DNA from 3 places in the Dyella sp. SYSU CM1112 genome. Region 2 is predicted to be linked to each of the others. Evidence: predicted binding sites of a transcription regulator. Region 2 holds the regulator's gene; each other region holds the start of a gene.
The links. The regulator HrcA, encoded in region 2, represses chaperone genes, less so after heat shock. The targets are predictions, from matches to a motif close to TTNGCACTCNNNNNNNNNGAGTGCNAA.
Positions count from the first base shown of each region.

Region 1: the regulator HrcA is predicted to act here: its motif matches at 2,598-2,624, upstream of AC4HNJ_RS11805 (co-chaperone GroES).
Region 3: the regulator HrcA is predicted to act here: its motif matches at 5,161-5,187, upstream of rpoH (RNA polymerase sigma factor RpoH).

Region 1 is NZ_JBZEGI010000007.1:75,457-83,456, forward strand. It holds gene AC4HNJ_RS11795 (hypothetical protein) at 1-107, shown strand, start outside; gene groL (chaperonin GroEL) at 541-2,181, opposite strand; gene AC4HNJ_RS11805 (co-chaperone GroES) at 2,237-2,530, opposite strand; gene AC4HNJ_RS11810 (class II aldolase/adducin family protein) at 2,775-3,473, shown strand; gene cutA (divalent-cation tolerance protein CutA) at 3,483-3,812, shown strand; gene AC4HNJ_RS11820 (glutathione binding-like protein) at 3,919-4,623, shown strand; gene AC4HNJ_RS11825 (DMT family transporter) at 4,716-5,627, shown strand; gene AC4HNJ_RS11830 (protein-disulfide reductase DsbD family protein) at 5,712-7,883, shown strand; gene AC4HNJ_RS11835 (TlpA family protein disulfide reductase) at 7,897-8,000, shown strand, end outside.
Region 2 is NZ_JBZEGI010000016.1:10,962-18,961, forward strand. It holds gene dnaK (molecular chaperone DnaK) at 1-866, opposite strand, end outside; gene grpE (nucleotide exchange factor GrpE) at 986-1,519, opposite strand; gene hrcA (heat-inducible transcriptional repressor HrcA) at 1,601-2,656, opposite strand; gene recN (DNA repair protein RecN) at 2,903-4,576, shown strand; gene AC4HNJ_RS18330 (hypothetical protein) at 4,768-4,911, opposite strand; gene AC4HNJ_RS18335 (response regulator) at 5,036-5,671, opposite strand; gene AC4HNJ_RS18340 (MASE1 domain-containing sensor histidine kinase) at 5,934-7,523, shown strand.
Region 3 is NZ_JBZEGI010000002.1:411,755-419,754, forward strand. It holds gene AC4HNJ_RS04865 (efflux transporter outer membrane subunit) at 1-449, opposite strand, end outside; gene AC4HNJ_RS04870 (efflux RND transporter periplasmic adaptor subunit) at 446-1,645, opposite strand; gene AC4HNJ_RS04875 (hypothetical protein) at 1,635-1,886, opposite strand; gene AC4HNJ_RS04880 (sensor histidine kinase) at 2,127-3,521, opposite strand; gene AC4HNJ_RS04885 (response regulator transcription factor) at 3,514-4,188, opposite strand; gene rpoH (RNA polymerase sigma factor RpoH) at 4,276-5,133, opposite strand; gene ung (uracil-DNA glycosylase) at 5,344-6,054, opposite strand; gene AC4HNJ_RS04900 (response regulator) at 6,131-6,979, opposite strand; gene ftsX (permease-like cell division protein FtsX) at 7,122-8,000, opposite strand, start outside.

The sequences.
Region 1 (8,000 bases), on a different contig from region 2:
AGAAGCTTATTTCTATCGACGGCGTTCCGGTGGATGAGAATCATGAAAATAAAATTCTCTGCCAGATCGAAACGGATGCCTACCTTCATATCCGCCTATTCCATTAGCAGGCGGCGAAGAAGTTGCCGGCCAGTCCACCGATTGCCGGCAGCGCAGTAGCGAACTCACTGGCAGACAACGCGATGACGCGCCTGCTCCAGGCAGTTGATACAGGTGCAGCTTGAGCAGATTGCTTGAGCCATCGCCGGGACGGCCCGTGCTGATAGCCTGACTGCGGACAAAAACCCAGAGCGCTCATGTCCAGCTTGTCGACGAAGGCCTGGATTACTCGAAGGGCATGATCAGCAGGGATCAAGTCCTCCAGATACAACGGAAACAGTGTGCTTTGGCTGCACCCTTCGCGATCACATGGCCCATAACAACAATGCCCTCGGGGTTCCGAGGGCATTGCCTGTCAATCACGCCACTTTGGCTGCATCAGGTTGGAGCGTTGGCACAGCCTGTTGCGCGGCCTTTTGACATTACGCAAAAGCGCAGGACTTAGAAGTCCATACCGCCCATGCCACCCATGCCGCCAGCCGGCGCATGGTTGTGCTCTTCCTTCTTCGGCAGCTCGGCCACCATGGCTTCGGTGGTAATAGCCAGACCCGCCACGGAAGAGGCGTACTGCAGCGCAGAACGAGTCACCTTGGTCGGATCCAGGATGCCCATTTCGACCATGTCGCCGAACTCGCCGGTGGCCGCGTTGTAGCCGTAGTTGCCACTGCCTTCCTTGACCTGGTTGACGATCACGGACGGCTCGGCGCCAGCGTTGAACACGATTTCGCGCAGCGGAGCTTCCAGCGCACGACGCGTGATGGCGATGCCGAGGTTCTGGTCTTCGTTGTCACCCTTCAGGTTGTCAACGGCCTTGAGCGCGCGGATCAGCGCCACGCCACCGCCGGGAACCACACCTTCTTCGACAGCCGCACGAGTGGCGTGCAGGGCGTCTTCGACGCGGGCCTTCTTTTCCTTCATTTCGACTTCGGTGGCGGCACCGACCTTGATCACCGCAACGCCGCCGGCCAGCTTGGCCACGCGCTCCTGCAGCTTCTCGCGGTCGTAGTCGGAGGAGGTCTCCTCGATCTGCGCCTTGATCTGCTTGATGCGCGACTGGATCTTCTCCGCTTCGCCGGCACCGTCGATCAGGGTAGTGTTTTCCTTGGTCACCACAACCTTCTTGGCGCGACCCAGATCCTGGATGGTGGCCTTCTCAAGCTGCAGACCCACTTCTTCGGAGATGACCTGGCCGTTGGTGAGGATGGCCATGTCTTCCAGCATCGCCTTGCGGCGGTCACCGAAGCCCGGCGCCTTCACGGCGGCAACCTTGACGATGCCGCGGATGGTGTTGACCACCAGGGTGGCCAGCGCTTCGCCTTCCACTTCCTCGGCGACGATCAGCAGCGGCTTGCCGGCCTTGGCCACGCCTTCGAGGATCGGCAACAGCTCACGCACATTGGAGATCTTCTTGTCGTACAGCAGGATGAACGGGTCTTCCAGCTCGACCTGTTGGCTCTGCTGGTTGTTGATGAAGTACGGGGAGAGATAGCCGCGATCGAACTGCATGCCTTCCACCACGTCCAGCTCGTTCTCGAGGCCCGAGCCCTCCTCGACGGTGATCACGCCTTCCTTGCCGACCTTCTTCATGGCCGTGGCAATGATGTCGCCGATGGCGACATCGGAATTGGCGGAGATGGTACCGACCTGGGCGATGGCCTTGTCGTCAGCCGTCGGCTTGGAGAGCTTCTTCAACTCTTCGACAGCGGCGATTACTGCCTTGTCGATGCCGCGCTTCAGATCCATCGGATTGATGCCGGCGGCGACGGCCTTCATGCCCTCGCGGATGAACGCCTGGGCCAACACGGTCGCGGTGGTGGTGCCGTCGCCTGCGTTATCCGAGGTCTTGGAAGCGGCTTCCTTGACGATCTGGGCGCCCATGTTCTCGTACGGATCGGCCAGCTCGATTTCCTTGGCGACGGACACGCCGTCCTTGGTGACGGTGGGGGCGCCGAAGCTCTTCTGGAGCACGACGTTGCGGCCCTTCGGGCCCAGCGTGACCTTGACCGCGTTGGCCAGGGTATTCACGCCCTTGAGGATGCGCGAGCGCGCGTCTTCACTGAAGCGGACTTCTTTAGCTGCCATGGGTGTATTCCTTCAAATTCAGTTATGGGGATGCCAAGAGAGGCGGGAGAGGCAATCAGCCTTCGATCACCGCGACGATGTCGTCTTCCTTCAGGAAGACCAGCTCTTCGCCGTCGATCTTGATTTCCTGGCCGGCATACTTGCCGAACAGCACGACTTCACCGGCCTTGACCGACATCGGACGGACCTTGCCGTCTTCCAGGATGCGGCCTTCGCCGGCGGCGATGACTTTGCCGCGGGTCTGCTTTTCGGTAGCGCTATCGGGGATGACGATGCCGCCGGCGGAGACACGCTCCTCTTCCAGGCGCTTGACGATGACGCGATCGTGCAGCGGACGCAGTTTGCTCATGGGATGAACTCCAGCTATGGCTTGGGTTGAAAAGTGGATGACCCCGGGCCGGCCTTGGTGACCGCTGTTAGCACTCGGAGTACGTGAGTGCCAATTCTAGTCACCAAAAAAACCCCTGCAAGAGGGGCCGGATGGGTCGTGCGAGTTTTAATGGGGGAAGCGGCAGGGCTTTCAAGGGCCGTCAATGAAACGACGTGGTTTGATAATTCGGAAAGGATCGACACCGACGACCAAAACGCTGACGATGCCCGCTTTCCACATCACGCAGATGAGTACCCAGGCAGTGAGCAGGGACCAGACATTACGCGAGCAGATTGTCAGCTACGGCCTGAAGCTGACCCCCTCAGGCCTGAGCCAAGGCACCTCCGGCAACCTTAGCGTGCGCCATGGCGACGGATTCCTGATCACCCCCAGCGGCACGCCCTACGAAGAGATCACACCCGCGTCCGTGGTGCAGGTAGCGATGGATGGACGCCACGCGGAAGGGCTACGCCCGTCCAGTGAGTGGCGTTTCCACCGGGACATCTATGCCGCACGCCCGGACGTGCATGCCGTGGTGCATGCCCATCCGCCCTATAGCACTGCGCTGGCAATGTGCCGCATGGATATCCCGGCAGCCCATTACATGATCGCGGTCAGCGGCGGCGATTCGATCCGTTGCGCCGGCTACTACACCTACGGCACACAGGAGCTGTCCGATGCCGTCGTACAGGCATTGCACGGACGCCTGGCTTGCTTGCTCGCCAACCATGGGATGATCGCGGCAGGCGCGACGCTGGAACAAGCGATGTGGCGAGCCGTGGAAGTGGAAACACTGGCCCGCCAGTATGCATTGGCGCTGCAGGTCGGCAAACCGGCGTTGCTCAACGACACCGAGGTGACACAGGTGTTGGAAAAATTCAGCAACTACGGCCTCATGTCCCGCAAAGAAACGTCCACCTGACGAGGTCTCATGTCCACCTCCGAAACGGTTCTGCTCTGCTACTGCACCTGTCCAGATGCCGCCAGTGCGCAGCACTTGGCCGAGTCGGTGGTGGACGAATCGCTCGCCGCCTGTGTCAATCGCATTCCCGGCATTCAATCGACCTATCGCTGGAAAGGCGATGTCACCACAGATGCCGAAGAACTGCTGATCATCAAGACCACGGTCGCCCGCTTCGAAGCCTTGAAAGAACGCGTTCTAGCCTTGCATCCCTATGAACTGCCCGAACTGGTTGCCGTACCGGTCGAATACGGGCACACGGCTTATCTGGACTGGGTGCGATCCGCAGGTGAGCGGTAGGCTGTTTCCCCTTTTAAGGGCAGGCATCACATCAGGCATGTCTCACAATGTGGCTCTAGTCCGATAGCGCCTAGGATGGCGACATTATCAAAGCGAGACACGGACCATGATCGACCTTTACTTTGCCCCGACACCCAATGGACTCAAGATCAAACTGCTCCTGGAAGAGATCGGGCTGGCTTACCGTGAGATCCCGGTAAGTCTCAGCAAAGGCGAGCAATTCCAGCCTGCCTTCCTCGCCATTTCACCCAATAACAAGATCCCGGCGATCGTTGACCACGCACCCGTTGATGGCGATTCCCCCATTTCGCTGTTCGAGTCGGGGGCCATCCTGCTTTATCTCGCCGAGAAGACCGGTCATCTGCTGCCACGCAACCCGCGCGGCCGTGCCGAGGTGTTGCAGTGGTTATTCTGGCAGGTAGGCGGCCTGGGCCCGATGGCCGGGCAGATCGGCCACTTCAACGTCTACGCGCCGGAAAAGGTGCCGTACGCCATCGACCGCTACACCCGCGAGACCGCGCGCCTGTATGGCGTGCTTGACCGGCAGCTGACGGATCGCCCTTTCATGGCGGGCGACTTTTCGATTGCTGACATCGCCTGTTACCCCTGGATCGTTCCGCACGAAGTACATGGACAGGAGCTGGCCGCTTTCCCCCATCTCAAGCGGTGGTTTGAAGACATCGCAACGCGGCCGGCCACAAAGCGCACCTACGCAGGTGTCGAGAATGTGTATGCCCCTAAACAAGCGATATCAGAAGAAGAACGACGGGTGCTGTTCGGCCAGGACGCAAGCACACGCCACGGCGCTTAATCATGCGCCGCAGCGGTTGCTCAAAGCTGCTGACAGGTTCTGTCACTGCGTCGCCTTACGCTTGTTTATAGGCTCCCATTCCGACCTTCGCCATGAAAAAGTCCGATCTCGCCGCACTGCTGTTGCTTGGCGCCCTATGGGGAGCGTCGTTCCTGTTCATGCGCATGGGTGCCGCGCAGTTCGGTGGTATGGCCCTCGCGGGCGTGCGCGCCATCGGTGCCGCGATCTGCTCACTGCCATGGCTGGCCTCACGCGAACGCAGGATGGAGCTGCGCGCGAATTGGCGTTCGATCAGCTTGATCGGCCTGGCGAATTCCGCATTACCGTTCGTGTTGTTTTCCTATGCGGCGCAGAGTCTTCCTGCCGGGCTTTCGGCCATTTTCGACGCGATTGCGCCGCTATTGGTGGCGGCATCCGGCTGGCTTTGGCTGGGAGAACGCTTGGGCACCACGCGCGCCATGGGCTTGATCGTCGGCATGGCCGGCGTGGCATGGCTGATCGGCGGCACCATGGGTTTTGGACATGGTGGCGGCGCCATCGGCTGGGCAATGGCTGCCTGTGTCGGGGCAAACGTTTGCTACACCTTCGGCGCGCATTACAGCCATCGACGTGTCCAGAGCGTGGCGCCAATGACCGTCGCTATCGGCAGTCAGATCGCCTCCGCCATCATGCTGCTGCCTTTCACGATCTGGTTGTGGCCGGCCAAGGCACCCACACCGCAAGCCTGGGTCGCCATGTTCGGCTTGGCCGCAGGTTGCACCACGCTCGCGTACGCGCTGTTTTACCGGCTGCTCGCGCGCGTCGGTTCGACCCGTGCGATGGCCGTGCTGTATCTGATCCCGGTCTTCGGCGTGATCTGGGGAGCCATGTTCTTGAACGAAGCAGTCACCCTCGCGATGGCCGGCGGCTGCGTGGTGATCCTATTCGGCGTCGCACTGACCACCGGTATGCTGAAGCCACGCGTGGCTGCACCTTCAGCTATCGACGCTGTCGAAAAAGCCTGAATAACCCCCACTCCGGCATCTGTCGCGGGCTGGGTCATAATTCCCATCATTCGCCCCGCGCGATCTCAATACGCTGGAGTTGGAATGCGTTCGCTTCGTAACGGCCGTGTCGCCGCCAAAGTGCTGTTCGTTTTATTTGTCCTGATGGTTGGCGTGCAAGCGTTCGCGCAGGATACCGCCAGCCTGCTGCCCGTGACGGAGGCATACAAGCTCACCGCCGACGCCAGCACACCGGGTGTGGTGAAGCTGCACTGGACCATCGCGCAGGATTACTACCTTTATCGCGGTCGCATGGCCTTCAAGGGTGGCGATGGCGTTACGCTCGGCAAAGCGCAGCTTCCCGACGGCGAAAAGCACACCGACCCTTACCTGGGACCGGTGGAGACCTATCACCACAGCGTCGACGCCACCATTCCCTATACCGTCGCTCCGGGCATCACGACGCTCGCATTGAGTGTGCGTTTTCAGGGATGCCACGAAACCGATCCGCAAGTCTGCTACCCGCCGCATACCGAGCAATTCAATCTGCGATTGCCCGCCGCGGCCATCCAACCGTCGAACAAACTGCAGGCACTGTTGGACTCGCGTCCATCATCGCTTGGAGGCGACAGCAACACCCCGTTACCCGCGGAACAGGCGTTTCGCTTCGACGCGATTGCGCAGGACACCCATCACCTGCTGTTGCGCTGGACGATTGCCAAGGGCTACTACCTGTATCGCGACCAGACGCAACTCGGGTTGAAAAATGCGCCACAGCTTTCGCTGTCGCCAGCATGGCCCGCAGGCACGACGCACCAGGACGCGCACTTCGGTAACGCTACTGTGTATTTCGATGAACTGACCCTGCCGGTCGCCGTTCAAGGCGATACGTCAGGCATGCCGTCGCTTGCCCTGGTTGCCAGCTTCCAGGGCTGCCAGGACGGCGGCCTCTGCTATCCGCTCATGACGCGCGAGGCTCATATCGATCTAACCGGGAGTGGCACGTCAACGGTCGCGCCCGCGGCCAATCCCGCACCGGAGATGCCACCGGCGCCGTTGGAAAAATCGGAATCGTTCAAGGTAAACCTGTGGTACGCGCTGTTGCTCGCACTCGGTGGCGGCTTGGTCCTGAACTTGATGCCCTGCGTGCTGCCGGTTTTATCGATCAAGGCCATTGGCTTGATCGAAAGCGGTGAAAGTCCGACGCGGCGGCGTAGGCATGCACTGATGTATACGGCTGGCGTACTGATAAGTTTCGTTGCGCTTGGCGCAATGATCATCGCGCTGAAAACTGCATGGGGTGCGCATCTGCAAAATCCGCTGGTGGTGGCGGTGCTGTCGCTAGTGATGCTGGCGGTCGCCCTGTCCATGTCCGGCGTAGTGCAGTTCGGTACCTCGCTTGGCAACGCTGGCAGTTCGCTTGCAAATCGCAACGGCTCTGCCGGTGATTTCTTTACGGGTGTTCTGGCAGTCGTTGTAGCCAGTCCCTGCACGGCGCCTTTCATGGGCACAGCGTTGGCATACGCCTTGGTCGCACCCTTGCCGAATGCCATCTGCGTTTTCGCTGCTTTGGGACTGGGGTTGGCGCTGCCTTTCCTCGCCGTCGGTTTTGTGCCGGCGCTGTCGCGTTGGCTGCCGCGTCCCGGCCGCTGGATGGAAACGCTGAAGGAAGTGCTGGCGTTTCCGATGTATCTCACGGCAGCATGGTTGGCATGGGTGCTTGCCCATCAGCGTGGTGCCGATGCGGTAGGTCTGCTACTGGTCGCCGCCGTGCTGCTATCTATGACGCTTTGGTGGTTCGAACGCAGCCGCGGCCATGGCACCTTCAGCCGCTCCTTGGTCGCACCGCTGGCCCTGCTTACCCTGGCACCCCTGTATTACCTCGCCACCCTGCCCGCCCCGGCACACATCACAGGCATGCCCGCCGATGGCACCGTGGCCTACTCGCCGGCGAAGCTTGCCGAGCTGCGCAAGTCCGGCAGGCCTGTTTTCGTAGACATGACTGCTGATTGGTGCGTGACCTGCAAAGCCAATGAGCATGCCGTGCTGGATGGCGACAGCTTCAAATCGCTGCTCAAACGTACCGGCACCGTCTATATGAAAGGCGACTGGACCGACGTGAACCCCACCATCTCGGCCTTCCTGCAGCAATACCATTCCCCCGGCGTGCCGCTATACGTCGTATTTCCGAAGGGTGGCGGTCCCGGCAAGCCATTGCCGACAGTGCTCACCTTTTCCCTGGTGGAGCAGGCCCTGACTGAAGCAGCCAAGGGATGAAGGGCCACGGATCATGCTGAGCCGAGCCAACCTGGTCATCCTCAGCTTGGCGCTTCTGGCCGCGATAGCGGGCGGATGGCTGCAGCATGAAAGTCGAATGGCGCGCATTCCACCGGG
Region 2 (8,000 bases):
GCCGTGACGTACGGCAGGTTCACTTCCGTCTGATGCGAGGACGACAGTTCGATCTTGGCACGCTCGGCCGCATCCTTCAGTCGCTGCAAAGCCAACGGATCCTTGCTCAGGTCAATGCCCTGGTCCTTCTTGAACTCTTCGATCAGATAATCGATGACGCGCTTGTCGAAGTCCTCACCACCCAGGAAGGTATCGCCGTTGGTGGCCAGCACTTCGAACTGCTTTTCGCCATCGACTTCGGCGATTTCGATGATCGACACGTCGAACGTGCCACCGCCGAGGTCGTACACCGCGATCTTGCGATCGCCGCCTTTCTTATCCAGACCATAAGCCAACGCAGCCGCGGTCGGCTCGTTGATGATGCGCTTGACGTCCAGACCCGCAATGCGGCCGGCGTCCTTGGTTGCCTGGCGCTGGCTATCGTTGAAGTAAGCCGGCACGGTGATCACTGCTTCGGTTACCGGCTCGCCAAGGTAATCCTCGGCCGTCTTCTTCATCTTCATCAGCACTTTCGCAGAGATCTCCTGCGGTGCCATCTTCTTGCCATCGGACGTCTGCACCCACGCGTCGCCGTTATCGTGCGCAACGATGCCGTACGGCACGATGTGAAGGTCTTTCTGCACTTCAGCGTCTGTGAACTTGCGACCGATCAGGCGCTTCACCGCGTAGAAAGTGTTCTTTGGATTGGTCACGCCCTGACGCTTAGCGGGGGCGCCGACCAATACCTCGCCATCCTTGGTGAACGCAACGATCGATGGCGTCGTACGATCGCCCTCCGCGTTTTCGATCACTTTGGTGGTACTGCCATCCATGATGGCCACACACGAGTTGGTCGTGCCCAGGTCGATGCCAATGATCTTGCCCATGTTCAATGCTCCGGAATCTCGCATGCGGCCCCTCGGCCGCGAATGCTTGTCAGATGGGGTTCTGGCGAAAGTGGTTCAATACCAGCTATACCCCGCAGTACTGAAATTGCAGGTACCGTTCAGTCGTCCTTGGCCACGGCCACCAGTGCCGGGCGCAGCAATCGATCGTTCAATACATAGCCTTTTTGCAGCACCGTCACCACGGTGCCAGGCGCCTTGCCGGGCGCATCGACCATGCTCACCGCATGATGTCGCTCCGGGTCGAGCGGTTGATCGATCGGATCCACCTGAACCAACCCGTTGTTGCCTGCGATACGCAGCAATTCTTTAAGCGTGAGGTTGAGGCCTTCACGCATCGCGGCGATCTCTCCGCCCTCGATCGCCAAGCCGCGCTCCAGGCTATCGTAGACAGGCAGCAAGTCATTGAGCAGCTTTTCGTTGGCAAAACGACGCGCCTGTTCCAGGTCGCGATGCAAGCGCCGACGCTGATTTTCCAGCTCGGCCTTTTCACGCAGTACTACTTCGCGAAGCTCGTTATTGGCCGCTTCCAGCTCGGCCACCTTGGCCTTGAGTGCCTCAAGCTCGTCGCTCTGCGGATTAGGCGCGCCCGTCACAGGCGTTTCGTTCGGCGATGGCGAATCGCTGTTATGCATGCATGGCTCCAAACATCATCTGGGCCGGCATTGCTGCCGACCAATCGAAAAATTTGCGGGTAAACCCGCCTCCCGCAGCGGTTATAAGGCCGTAGCGGCGCGATTCAAGGCTTCGCTCAGCAATCCTGCCGTGGCCTGCACCACGGGAATCACGCGCTCGTACGCCATCCGGGTGGGGCCGATGACACCCACCGCCCCCAACAAACGTCCCTGCGCCCCATAACTGGCTGTGACCACGCTACAACCGTCCAGCGCAGCAAAACCCGATTCTTCACCGATAAACAAGCGCACACCCGGAGCTTTGGCACAAGTCTCCATCAGCTGAAGCAGCTCATTCTTCTTCTGGAACGCCTCGAACAGATCGCGCAGCCGATCCAGATCAGCCAGTTCCGAGTACGCCATCAAATTGGTCTGGCCGCTTACCAATACATCTTCGTCCTGGGGTGCAAACGACGCTGCCGCCAACTCGACCGCCCTGGAGAGCAAATGATGTAGCTCGCTGCTGGCCTCACGCAATTCACGCAGCAAGTGCGCGCGTATATCGTCAACGCGCAAACCCACGAAATGCTCGTTGATGTAATTGGCCGCCTGCTCCAGCTCCTTTCCGTCCAACGACTTGGCAAGCTGGATCACGCGGTTCTGCACCTGATTGTCGGAAAACACCAGGATCACCAGTACGCGCGCGTCTGGCAAAGCTACAAAATCAATGTGGCGCAGGGGAAAATCGGTTTGGCGCGGCACCGTTACCACCCCCGCGAAATGCGTCATCGCAGACAGCAGCACCGAGGCATTGCCCACCAGATCGCGTACCGTCGTCGGTCCTGGGGGCAGTTCGCGCTGCAGACGTACCATCTCGTCGCGCGGCAGCGGTTGCAGTTCAATCAGGCTGTCCACGAACAATCGCAGGCCGCGCGGAGTCGGGATGCGCCCCGCCGACGTATGCGGCGAAGCAATCAGCCCGGCCTCCTCCAGGTCAGCCATGACGTTACGGATCGTCGCCGGGCTCACATCAAGGCCGGACGAACGCGATAACGTGCGTGACCCGACAGGCTCTCCATCGGTCAGATAATGCGCGATCAGCGTCCTCAGCAGCCGCCGTGCGCGTATATCGAGTTCATGACCGTGGTGGGAAGACATTCGCTGTGGCAATCCATGAGACGGCTAAGAAATAAGGTTTGCCGAGAAAGAATGCAAGAAAGGGGCCGGACAAGGGGGAGCCGGGCACCGGCAGCCCAAGCACTGGTCCCCTCTGCCCTCCTTCTCATCGGCCAGTCCGCCTCACGATTTAGCTTGAACGCTCCGCCCCGCCCCATCACCCGTCATCTTGCTACTCACCGTCCGTTCCTCACCTTACAATTCCACGAACCACTGCCGCCCTGCGCCATGCTCACCTCCCTTTACGTCCGCCATCTCGCCGTCGTCGAAGAAGCCGACATTACTTTCGGCCCAGGCTTGACCGTCGTCAGCGGAGAGACCGGCGCAGGCAAGTCCTTGCTGGTCGACGCCTTGATGTTGCTTGCAGGTGCGCGCGCTGACAGCGGCATCGTCCGTGCAGGTAGCGATCGCGCGGAACTGGTCGCCGAATTCGATCTTGCGGATCTTCCCGAAGCGAAGGCGTGGCTCAAGCACGAAGAATTGGACGAAGACAGCGCCTGCCAGCTTCGCCGCGTCATCCGTGCCGAGGGCAGTTCACGCGCCTGGATCAATGGGCGCCCGGCCACCATTGGCCAGATGGGCGAACTTGCCACGCTGCTGGTGGAAATCCACGGACAGCATGAGCACCAGGCCCTGCTTGAGCGCGCACATCAATTGAACCTGCTCGACGCCTATGCCGACAACGACGTACGCGTCAAACAGATCCGCGATCTTGCCCTGCAATGGCGCGAACTCGGTGCGCGCATTCGCCAGCTCAGCGGTGGCGAAGACCGCGAGCAGCGGCTCGAACTCTTGCGGCACGAACTCTCCGAATTGGAAAAATGGGCGCTGCCTCCCGCTGAACTGGCTGAACTGGAAAACAGCCATCGTCGCCTAGCCAATGCCAGCAAACTGACGGAAGGCATCACCGGCGTCGTGGAACTGCTCGATGGCGACAGCGAATTCGCGTTGCGCAGTTCACTCGGACGTGCCCACGCCGAACTAAGCAGGCTATCCGCATTGGATGATCGCCTCGCCCCTCTGCTTGAGCTGCTCGACAACGCCCAGATCCAGCTTCACGAAGCGGTGGACGGTATGGGTCGCTATGCGCAGGACGTCGATCTTGATCCGGAACGTTTTGCCGAAGTCGATATGCACCTGACTCGGCTGCACGAACTTTCCCGCAAGCATCGTTTACCGGCGGCCGAGCTTGACGACAAACGCGCCGCGCTGCAAACCGAACTGACCGACCTGGAAAACGCCGGCGACATACTGGAGCGACTTGCAACGCAACGCGATCAGTTGCGCCACGAATACGACAAAGCCGCCGAAGCCTTGAGCAAGGCGCGCCAGACCGCCGCCAGGCGACTTGGCAAGGAAGTCAGCGCATTGATGGGCGATCTCGGCATGGCCGGTGGGGTGCTGCAAGTAACCCTGGAACCCACCGAGCACAGCGACCCTGATCCACAAGGCTGCGAACGCTGCGAACTCTTGGTCAGCGCCAACCCTGGCCAACCACCTCGCCCTTTGCGCAAAGTGGCATCGGGCGGCGAATTGGCCCGCATCAGCCTGGCAATCGAAGTCGCCACCTTGGGTAAAGACACCATCGGCAGCATGGTTTTCGACGAAGTCGATACCGGTATCGGTGGTGCCGTCGCCGAAGTAGTCGGCCAAAAATTGCGCGCGCTCGGCACGCGTTGCCAGGTGTTATGCGTCACCCATCTTCCGCAAGTGGCGGCGCAAGGTCACGCCCATTTGCGCGTAAGCAAGCACGCTTCCGGCGGTTCGACCCATACACGCATTGAAGTGCTGAACACCGAAGGCCGCCGCGACGAACTGGCCCGGATGCTGGGCGGCGTGGAAATCACGCGAGAAACGCGCGCTCACGCAAAGAAGATGCTCGAACGGGCGCAAACAGCTTGACTGCTGGCGAGCTCACAAACAGTCAGCGCCTCTCATCACGGAGCTAATCCACAGAGCGCCGTCACACCCGCGAAAGCGGGGTATTCATCTTCGCTTTTGCGCTACACCACACCCTGGATGCTCGCTTTCGCAAGCACGACTGCCACGCAGAAAGGCGCTTAACCCCTTGCCTCACCTGGGGCCTGTTTACACTACTGGCGTAGCACGCGTTGCCGTTGCGTAGCCGTCAGGTGGTAGAGCGTGGCGCAGGCTTGGCTGGCTACCAGGTCAAGCCGCGCTGCCGCATGGCGGCTACGCAACAGCAACCCAAAGGGCTGGGTCTGTTTGCTCGCCATACCGCGCCATCGCTCAGTTGTGGACCAACGTACACGCCTCGCGCTTCCTTGGTCTGGCGAGCAAACAACTCCCAGCGCGAGCCACGCCAGTAGTGTCAACAGGCCCTAAGCAAGCCAGCACAGCTCAAGAGCGGATCGGCAACAGCCCGCGCTCGCTGGCGATGCGATAAAGATCCAATTCTGATCCTGCCCCCAATTTGCCCATCAGGCTGGCGCGGTGGATGTAAACCGTCTTCTGCCCAATGCCCAACTCGGCAGCCACCTGCTTCGGTGCCCGCCCGGCCGCCAGCAGCAAGAACACTTCATGTTCACGCGCAGTAAGGCGATCAATCGGATCCAAGGTATCGTTTGGCCGTTCTGCACGCCGCTGCCGCAAATCCGAACTCAAGAACTGCTCACCACGCATCACTGCACGCAGGCCAGCTATCAACTCTTCCGGCGCGGCGCCCTTCGTCACGTACCCGCTCGCACCACGCCGCAATGCTTCCGATACATAGGGCTCGCCATCGTGCATGCTCAGCACCACGATACGCGTGCCAGTGGCGACGCTGCGCAAGTGCTCAATCAAGGGCAAACCGCTGCCATCCGGCAGTGACAGATCCAGCGCCACCAAATCGGGGCGCCGTTGACTGATCGCCTCCACCGCATCGTCGGCGCTACGACACTCGGCCACCACCTCAAGATCAGGCTCCATCTCGATCAGCCGCTTGAACCCCTCACGGACAATGGCGTGGTCGTCTACCAGAACGATACTGTGCATGCCGTCACTCTATCAGGGGCGAGGGAACATAAGGGAGCAGCGACTTTCTGTCCTGCCCATCCCACTTAACTAAAGAGAGTGCCGCCCAAAAGTCATCCCGACGCGCAGTGCGTGCTTACCCCCACATCCCGCGCTGGGCAACCTCAAGCCATCAATGTTGCTGCTCTCAGTAGGACCCCTTCCGTCCCATCATCGCCCCCAAATGAAGAGAACACGGGCTTGCAAGCATCACGAATTGCCCACCGCTCGCTAACATCCACGCATGCGACTGAAATCTTCCCTGCTCAACTCCGCCCCGCTTGCCGCCCTCGGCTACGGCCTGCTCTGGGTGCTGTTGTGGCCCACCGCCCAGCCCGATTGGACCTTGCAATTTGGCCTGCGTTTCGGCGTGCTGTTGCTCGCTCCGTTGAGCTATTGGGGCTGGCTCATTGGTGCCGAACTGATCGCCGCCGGGCTGATCGACTACCTGCACGGCTATAGCTTGGGTTGGCATGTCTTTGTCTACGGCGACCTGCCCCAGCCGCTGATCGTCGCCTTATGTCTGGGCATGCTGCGCCGAGCCCATCTGCGACCCAGCTTGCGCGATCCGGAAGAAGTATCCCGATTACTGCTTTCCGCAGGTTTCACCGCCGCTGCCGCCACCGCTACCGATGCTGTGATGCTGGCGCTGATATACGCGCTACCGCCGTCCGGTCTGCTGCAGGCCCTGGGCAACGAATTGCTCGGCAACTACGTCGGTCTGTTGCTGTTGGTACCGCCACTGATCATGCTGTGGCGTGCGCGCCCTTCGAAACAGGAGATGTCCGAGCTACTGATGGACGGCCTGTTAGTGATGCTCCCCGCCCTGGTGATTCTGCTGATTCTGACCGAACAGGCCGCACCACAACGGGAGTTTGCCCGTGTGCTTTCGCTGGCTCCGGTGTTGTTCTTCGCTTTTCGCCATGGCTGGCGTGGCGCCAGCCTTTCCATGCTGGTATCCAGCCTCGGCATCACGCTAGTGGACCAGGTCTTTATTCATGTGACACCCACCGCGTCGTCGCACATGTTCCTTGCCGTAGCCGGAACGGGCGCGCTGATGCTTGGCTCCGCCACCGACGCCCTTCGCCGCAGCAGCGCACGCATGGCGGAACAGAATGTCTACCTCGCCGCCGTCAATCGCCGCCTGGATCACCTCGCTCGCCAGCTGCGTGACGCGGCGCGCGGCAACATGCAAGCGGAGGAAAACCAGCGCCGACATATGGCGGCCGAACTGCATGACGAACTGGGCCAGAACCTCACCGCCATCCAAACACACGTCAAGCTGGCGCAAAACCGCCTGCAGCAAGCCGGCCTGGAAGACATCGGTACCTCGATCAACATCATCCTTGGCCATATGCGTCGTGCACTGCATCGCGTACTGGATGACCTTCGTCCTGCGGTGCTAGACGAATTCGGCCTGATGCGCGCCTTGGACGAAGGACCCATCCGCGATCTGCTCGCCACCGCCGGCATGACTTACTCCACCGAATTGCACGGCGATCCCCGGCTCATCGAAGAAGACATCCGCACCGCCATCTACCGCCTGGCACAGGAGAGCGCTACCAATGCGGTAAAACACGCCCAGGCAACCGAATTCCGCCTGCGTCTGCGCATCGGCGAGCGTGCCGGCGTAGCCCTGACTTTATTGGATATCCGCGATAACGGCATCGGCCTTCCCCACCGCATACCGCATGGCGGTAGAGGTCTTCAAGGCATGCGGGACCGTGTCACCTCGCTGGGCGGACTGTTCCGTCTACGCCCCGATCGACAGGGCGTCCATCTGCGTATATTGCTGCGCAGCAGCATATCTCGGCGTGAAACTAGTGACTTGTGACACTGTAACTAGGAAATTTTCCAATACCGACTTCGTAAAGGCTTCGTTACGATCGTCCCATCGATGTGGGGGAGCCGCCGTCGCAAGACGGTGAGCACGAGCCAGCCGTGGGGACGGCGGGCTCGAAGAATGGCAGGGAGCCATTCCGCCGGAGTCTGGACAAATGCGCGTATCTCGAGCAACTCGAATACAAAGCAGGTCAAGAGACAACGGATAAGCCGCAGGGTAGACAGGAGTCTTCCCGCGGCTTTTTTTCTGCCCGCAATACTTGCTGCCTTCTAGCGAATCCCTTCGCCTTCGCCCCTGGGAACGACGGACAGCGATCGCCATAGTTGTAGTTGCTCCCGGGCCACTCCGGATAAATCGCCGTCGCGCCAGCGAAAGCCATGGTGCAGACCTCGCTCATGCCCCCGAGCCATTGGCTCCCGGCTTTTGCCAGGACGACAGATCAGGAATAGATCAGCACATCAGAAGATC
Region 3 (8,000 bases), on a different contig from region 2:
CAGAGATCCAGATCGTAGTCGGCTTCGACACCTACCGTATCGCTGTCGTACTCGTTTGGCTGATTGGCTCCACGCAGCGGGCGATTGTTCGACTGACGCGCACGTAGCGGACTGGCCAAGGCATTAAGCTGGGGGAACAATCCCGCGCTGAGCTGGCTCTCGAATGCACGCGCCACGTCGTACCTGGCCAACGCAGCGGCCAAACTGGGATTTTGTGCGTCAAGCTCTGACTCCAGCTGGTTAAGCGTGCTGTCACCGTAAACCGCCCACCAGTTGCCGCGCGCGTTCTGATCCGATGGCGCAGCGACTTTCCACGCAGTATCACCTTCCTTGAAGCTTGCCGGCATCGGCGGCAACGTCGGCGCATGGTAGGCCGGCGCCAGCGAGCAGCCGCCGAGTATCAGCGTGGCAGCCAGTGCAGCAATCCATCGGTCAGCATGCCGGTTCACCCGTGCTTCTCCGTATCTTGCGCGGCCAGATTCTGATTCGTGTCTGTTTCCACTTGCACCTTGTCTCCATCCATCAGCGAGTCAGGCGGATTTTCAATCACGCGATCGGAAGGAATGAGACCTTGATCGATCTGCAAGGTCTGCCCGAGGTCTACTGCGATGTGCACGTCATGCAGATGAGCCCGCCCATCGGGACCAAGCACCGCTACTTGCGGACCATGGGAGCGGAAAATCAGCGAGCTTGCGGGCACGCTGACCATATGCGGATCGACTGGCAGGCTAAGATGCACATCGGCGTAGTCACCGGGCTTGAGCTCGCCATCGCTATTATCGGCAACAAATTGCGCCAGCAGACTGCCGGAATTTTGGTTGATCGCATCGGAACTGCCGAGCAGAGTCGCCTGGAATGTGCGTCCCGGCAGCTCAGGAATGCTAAGTGTCACTTTCATTCCAGGCTTGATCCCATTCGCCTCGACTTCCGGAACCGGCACATACAAGCGCATGCGACTGGTATCGGCCACCTTGAAAAGCTCCGGTCCGCTTTCGTTGTTGGCGGTAATCAAGTCACCCACATCGGTGCGGCGGGCAGTGACCACGCCGTCAAACGGAGCCACGATCTTCTTGAACGTTTCCAGAGCATTTAACCGGTCGACGTTAGCTTTGGCGGCTAGCACGGTGGCCTGCGCTGCCTCGGCTTCACCGCTCTTTTCATCGGCTTCCTGCTTGGAAACCGAATCGGATGTAAGCAAATGTTCCCAGCGCTTCGCCGTAATATTGGCGAGATTGGCATCCGCCTGTGCCTTAACCAGTACTGCCTTGGCCTGTTCCAATTGCTGATCGAGTTCAGGGGTATCGATGGTGGCAAGCACGTCCCCGGCCTTTACCTTGTCACCGATGTCCTTGTACCAAGCTTTCAGATACCCCCCCACCCGCGCATGGATAGGCGCGCTGTACCACGCTTCCAGATGACCAGGCAGCGTTATCAGATGTTCCTTGGCGGGATCCATCTCAGGAGCCAGACGCACGCTTGGAATGAGTTGTGCATCGGTCCACTGCACCAACTCATGGTGCTCGTGGTAGCGAATGAACAAGCCAAGCGCAACAGCGAACAACGCAAGCGCTGCGCCGCCTATGCCGACGGCTTTGAGGTGCTGCGGTTTTTGTGCAACTTGCACAGGGGCTGGATTATGCGACATGGGGAAGTCCCGCAATGGAGTTCAAATCAGTGACGTGCTGCGCGCGGTCGTGAGCGGCGCCGAAGACTACCGGTGCGAACAGCAGTTTGGCGCCGGCAAACCGTAGACCGCCCACGCCGATGTTCGGAAAGGTATCGGCAGACGTCCGCAAGACGCGCAAGAGGCCAACTACCGGGATGAATAGCGCTAGGACAACGAAGGTGTAGGGGCAGGCGGATGCGATGCGAACCAGACCCAGCATGCGGGGCTTCCAACTAGCGTGAACAGTGGCCGCTATTATTCTTTATCGCTGCATCGCAGCGCCTTTCACTGCGATGAAGATTGTTTAATTCATGAAAGATTTTTAATGAAACAAAAGCCCGTCCTCTTGAAGCACCAGAGGCCGAGCTTGCAAAATCCAGGGTTGCACCCCACGCCTCAAATCCCCCCACAGGGCAGCGCGCTGACTACGTGGTCATGGCGACGCAGGCAGCCCTATTCGCTATGGCGCGACGTTAAGCAGACGGCACGTCATCACCATCCGTGTGCCGGTGTGGTCGCCTTCGATACGCAAATCAAAGTCATGGAGCTTTGCGATCGCGGCCACAATGCTCAAGCCAAGACCATGTCCCGTTGTGCCATTGCGACCGCTATCCCCTCGATAGAATCGCCGCCAGACTGCATGGCGCTGTTCCTCCGGAATGCCTGGGCCGCTGTCCGTGACTTCGATATGCGCAAGTTCTGGGCTTACGCCCACCGCGCTTAGCGCGACCTGACCACCGTTTGGCGTGAATTTGATGGCATTGCTGACCAGATTTCCGATCGCCTCGAACAACAAGTCGGCATCGGCATGTATCACCAGTCCAGGCTCTGCTTGCAACGTGAACTGCAACTGCTGATCTTCAGCCAGGGGGGCGTAGAGCTCGTACACGTGTTGCAGCGTCTGCCCAACATCGACCGCAACAAAACCCTCGCGCCGCCGCCGGTCTTCCAGCTCTGAGATGCGCAGTAGTGCGCGGAATCGCGCAAGCACTTCATCAACGTCGCTGACACACCGGCCAATCAGCGCAGCACGAGGGTCGTCTTCGCTCATTTGCTGCTCGGCCCGATATAGCTGCGAACGCAGGCGCGTGAGTGGAGTGCGCAGATCATGGGCGATGTTGTCGCATACACCTTTGACCTCGCCCATCAATCGCTCAAGCTGGTCCAGCATGTCGTTGACGATGGCCGCGAGCCGATCAAGCTCGTCACCGCGATGACTGACCGGTAGGCGCTGGCGCAGATCCCCCTGCATGATGGGTTGGGTAGCCGATTCGATCTGGCGAATGCGTCGGCGCGGTGCGCGATTGAGGATCAGGCCACCGATCAGGCCCGGCACGAGCGTGAATGAAAGTCCCCACCACAACGCATGCAGGATGATGCCTCCAACCCGGGCAGCAATGCGTGTGGTATGTGCAAGCACCAGCACCTGACCATCTTGTACGTGGGCAGCAATGACCGAAAGTTTTGCGGTGGGGGGTGCAAACGGCCCCGGAACAACTTCTTGAGTTGGCAGCCGTATCGATGAGGGTGAATCCACCTTCAGGCCTGCCGGCATTTGCTGGATGTCGCCGTATTGCCATTTGCCATGCTTATCGAACAGGCCCCATGCGTTGTAGTTCGTGCGTTCCAGAATGACGTAGTCATTCAGCGCAACAAGCATGTGATCTTCATCCAGACTACGGAGATAGCTGATCTGCTGTTTGAGCTGCAGATCGGTACGCGTTTCGAGATAGTGCAGGGTCTCCCAATAAATAGAACCCAACAGGACCATGCCCCATATAACGAAAAACACCCCGTACCCGAGCAAAAGGCGCGACGTGGTGGCACGCCAGTGAATCGAGAGGTTCTTAGCCAAGGCGATATCCCGATCCGCGGACGGTACGGATCAACGACGGCTCGCCCTCCCCGTCGACCTTGCGGCGCAGACGTGCAATGTGCACGTCGATGAGGTTGGTACCGGGATCAAAACGCAAGCCCCATACACTTTCAAAAATCATCGCGCGGGTCAGCACCTGTCCGGGATAGCGCATCAGAAATTCCAGCAGCCGGTATTCGGTGGGTAACAGCGTCAACTCGCGGCTGCCGCGTCGTGCTGTCCGGCTGATCATGTCCAGTTCGAGTTCGGCGACGCGTAGCTTGGTCTGCGCAGGCTGCTCCTGCCGATGGCGGCGCAGAAGCACTTCGATACGAGCCGCCATTTCGTCTGGCGCGAAAGGCTTGGTGAGGTAATCGTCCCCGCCGGCGCGCAGGCCACGCACGCGCTCGTCCACGTCTCCGAGGGCGCTGATCATTAAGACCGGCGTCGCAATGCCTAACTCGCGCAGCTGCTTTACCAGCGTCAAACCATCCATGCCAGGCAGCATGAGGTCGAGCGTAATAGCGTCATAGTGCGGCTCTTGGGCGCGCTGCATACCCTGCGCGCCGTTATGCACGCGATCGGCACTGATACCATGCGCAGCCAATTCCAGCACGATCTCGCGTGCGGTGATTTCGTCGTCTTCGATGACCAGGATGTGAGGCATGGGCGTCCGGGCGTTGCAATCCACGCGGGACTTAAACACAAAACGGCCTCCGCGAGGGAGGCCGTAGGAAAGCTCGTCAGTATCGCTTCAGGCCGCGAACAGACCGCGCATCTTTTTCATCGCGTTGGCCTCGACCTGGCGGATACGCTCGGCAGACACTCCGTACTCATCAGCCAGATCCTGCAGGGTGGCCTTTTCCTCATTCAGCCAACGGCGCTGGATGATGTCGCGCGAACGTTCGTCCAGCTTCTGCAGCGCGGCGGAGAGCGTCTCGAGCTGATTGTCGGACTGGTCGGCATCCGCCACGTTCTCGTAAGGATCGGCACCTTCATCAACCAGGAACGCTTCGGGTGCCGGCTTGGCATCTTCTTCCGCGTCCGCCGGTGCTTCGAAGCCGATGTCACGGCCCGACAGACGCGACTCCATCTCGCGCACCGTCGCCTCCGGCACGCCAAGATCCTTGGCGACCATGCGCACTTCTTCGGCGTTCATCCAGCCGAGGCGCTTCTTGCTCTTGCGCAGATTGAAGAACAGTTTGCGCTGCGCCTTGGTGGTCGCGACCTTGACGATGCGCCAATTGCGCAGGATGAATTCATGCATTTCGGCGCGAATCCAATGCACGGCAAAACTGACGAGGCGTACGCCCTGGTCGGGATCGAAACGCTTGACCGCCTTCATCAGGCCGATGTTGCCTTCCTGAATGAGATCGGAGAGCTGCAAACCGTAGCCGCTGTACCCGCGCGCCACGTGTACCACGAAACGCAGATGCGACATCACTAGCTTGCGAGCAGATGCCAGATCGCTTTCTTGGTGATACCGGCGCGACAGATCCTGCTCTTCCTCTTGGCTGAGCACAGGGATGCGATGGACGGCCGAGATGTAGGCATCCAGACTGCCAACGACGCTGGGAACCGGCAAATTGGCCGTCACCAAGGCTTGGGACATGTTGGAACCTCCTGAAGTGGGGTGAGCTTAGCACTCTGGTAATTAGAGTGCTAAAGGTGCCAGCAAGTTCCGGCGCCTTTTATGTACCGAATAGTACACGAATAGCCAGGCCTTGTCCATGTCCATGGGTGCCAGGGCAAGGGGCTTCAAGCATGACTTTTGGGGAGTGAATGCTGGGTCGGAACCACAGCTTCGGCCGCCCACGGACTCTCAACACTCACCCAGCCGGGCTCGCGGCGGTAAGGACCAATCGATGGGAGCTTGCCCCTGGCCCTGCAAATAACGGTTGGCCGCCGAAAAGTGCCCACAGCCAAGAAACCCACGATGCGCCGACAGTGGCGACGGATGCACTGACTTGAGTACGGCATGGCGGCGGGTATCGATCAACTGACCCTTTCGTTGGGCGTAGGAACCCCACAGCATGAACACCAGACCTTCCCGCTCCCGGTTAAGCGCATCAATGGCTGCGTCGGTGAAACCCTCCCAACCCTTGCCCTGGTGGGAGGCCGGCAGACCGCGCTCGACCGTAAGCACGGCGTTGAGCAAGAGCACGCCCCGATCTGCCCAAGGGGTAAGACACCCATGGTCCGGCGCAGGAATGCCAAGGTCGCGCTCGATCTCCTTGAAGATGTTCACCAGCGAAGGTGGCGGCGGCACGCCCGGCCTCACTGAAAAGCACAGGCCGTGGGCCTGGCCGGGGCCGTGATATGGATCCTGGCCCAGGATCACGACACGCACCGCTTCGAACGGCGTGTGCTTGAACGCATTAAAAATTTCAGGTCCCGGCGGATAGATCACTTTGCCGGCATGCTTTTCGGCCCGGAGAAATTCAGATAGCGCGCGCATTTCCGGACGCTGAAGATAATCGCCAATGCGGCTTTTCCAGGAGGGCTCCAGCTTGATCCGCTCTTCGTCGTTCATCGGTAAAATATGAAATCCATGTTGTTCGATGCCGTCCGCTTCCATCCCGAACACGAATGATAGAGCGAGAGGCCCATCAGGACATGCCTACACTCTCGCGGGCGCGCAGATGCTGCGCTACACGCAGCTGGAATAACAGTTTGGTGACTAGCAATTTTTCCTCAACGGGTTTTTCCACCAAGTCATTGGCGCCTGCACGAATCAGGGCAGCCTGGTTCTCCGGATTCTCATCACCCGTCATGACCAGCACAGGCAATTTTCCCTTGCCATAGTTGAAATCCGAACGGATGAATCGCAACAGGTCACCACCGGTGAGATCGCCCTTGAGGCTGACATCAGTCAATACAACGTCTGCACCTACCCCACCCTGCGCGCGCGCTGTTTCAAGCAGCGTCAACGCGTCCTCCACGCTCACAACGTGGCGGACAGTCAGCCCAATCTTCTCCAGCATGCGGCGTGTGGCAAGCGCAACGACTCGGCTGTCCTCCACATAGAGCACCACTCCGTCAGCAGCACTTTCGGGACGTACATATCCTCGAATGAACTCCGCCAAGGCCTGGAAGCCGAGCGACTTATCGAAATAATCAGTGACATGTTCGCCTAGCGAGCGACGATGCAGGCGATCGTCCACATCGCCTGACACCACGACGATCGGGACATAGATTTGCGGTGCAGATTCGCGCACATAGCGCGCCAGCTCCAAACCATCCATGTCAGGCAAACGCAGTGCGACGGTAATGAAATCGAACACACCGCCAGCCAGCAGTTGATGCGCCTCGGCACCGGTGCCGCATCCCACTACCTCAGCCTGCGGCCACTCTTTTTGCACCACGCGCGCGATCAGCTGACGAACAACCTTGGAACCATCTACCACCAGCACGCGCGGCGCTGTGTTGAGGTCTCGGCTACTGATGCTTGCATTCATCAAAAACCCCACCATCCCGATCAAGCGTGGCTTCCGTGCTCATGCTTCGGCAAGCGCCCCCTGCGCCCGTAGCACATTTGCTTATAGTGCCTCAGGATACCGGCAAAGGGTTGCGAACCGCTTCACTGCCTGTTGCAGCCTGTTACGCCGCTCGGCGTAGCTGCCATGCACTCACCAGGCGCGCCCCCAACCAGCCAAGGAGCGCCGCCGCTACCGGCACAGCCAGCAGCAGCCACGGCGGCAAGCCCCCTACATGTAGCTTCCCTCCGTAAACCTGGCTGAGGCGCGCCACAGGATCAGCCAATGCAGCTTCGATCGCCAACGCGAGCGCAACGGCTAGCACACCGCTAAACAATCCGTACCAGACTCCCGCATAAAGATAAGGGCGACGCACGAAGGCACGACTGGCACCGATCAGTTTCAATACGCCGATTTCCTCGGCACGGCTGGTGATATCCACTCGCACGGTGTTGCCAACTACCAGCAGCACCGCCAGCGCGAACAATCCACCCAAGATGATGACGGCGCGATTACCAACCGCCAGCAAGGCATCCAGACGTTGCCGCCATGTGCCGCTGTCCTGCACCATGTCAACGCCTTGCATGCCGCGAAGGTCATCCACGAGATGGTCTGCAGCGTCGGCAGTAATGCCGTCTTGCGGCTGCACTTCGAGTACATAAGGCAGCGGATTGTCGTCGAGCGCATGCAACGCCGCCGAGAAACCTTGCATCTTGCTCAGCTCATCCATGCCTTGCTGAGGCGACTTGATGGTGACGTGGCTGACTCCGTCATGTTGCCCGATCTGCTTGGCGAGCAGTTGCGCATTGCTGATCACTTGATCAGGTTTGAGGAAGACATTGATTACCTGATTGCGTCCCAGCGCGTCGCCCAGCGACTGCACATTCGAAAGCAGCAGAAAAAACGCCAAGGGCAACGCCAGCGCCAAGCCCATGACTGCGATGGTGAGCAAACTACCCACTGGCTTCGACGCAAGCCGGCGCAAGCTCGCTGCAGCGCTCCA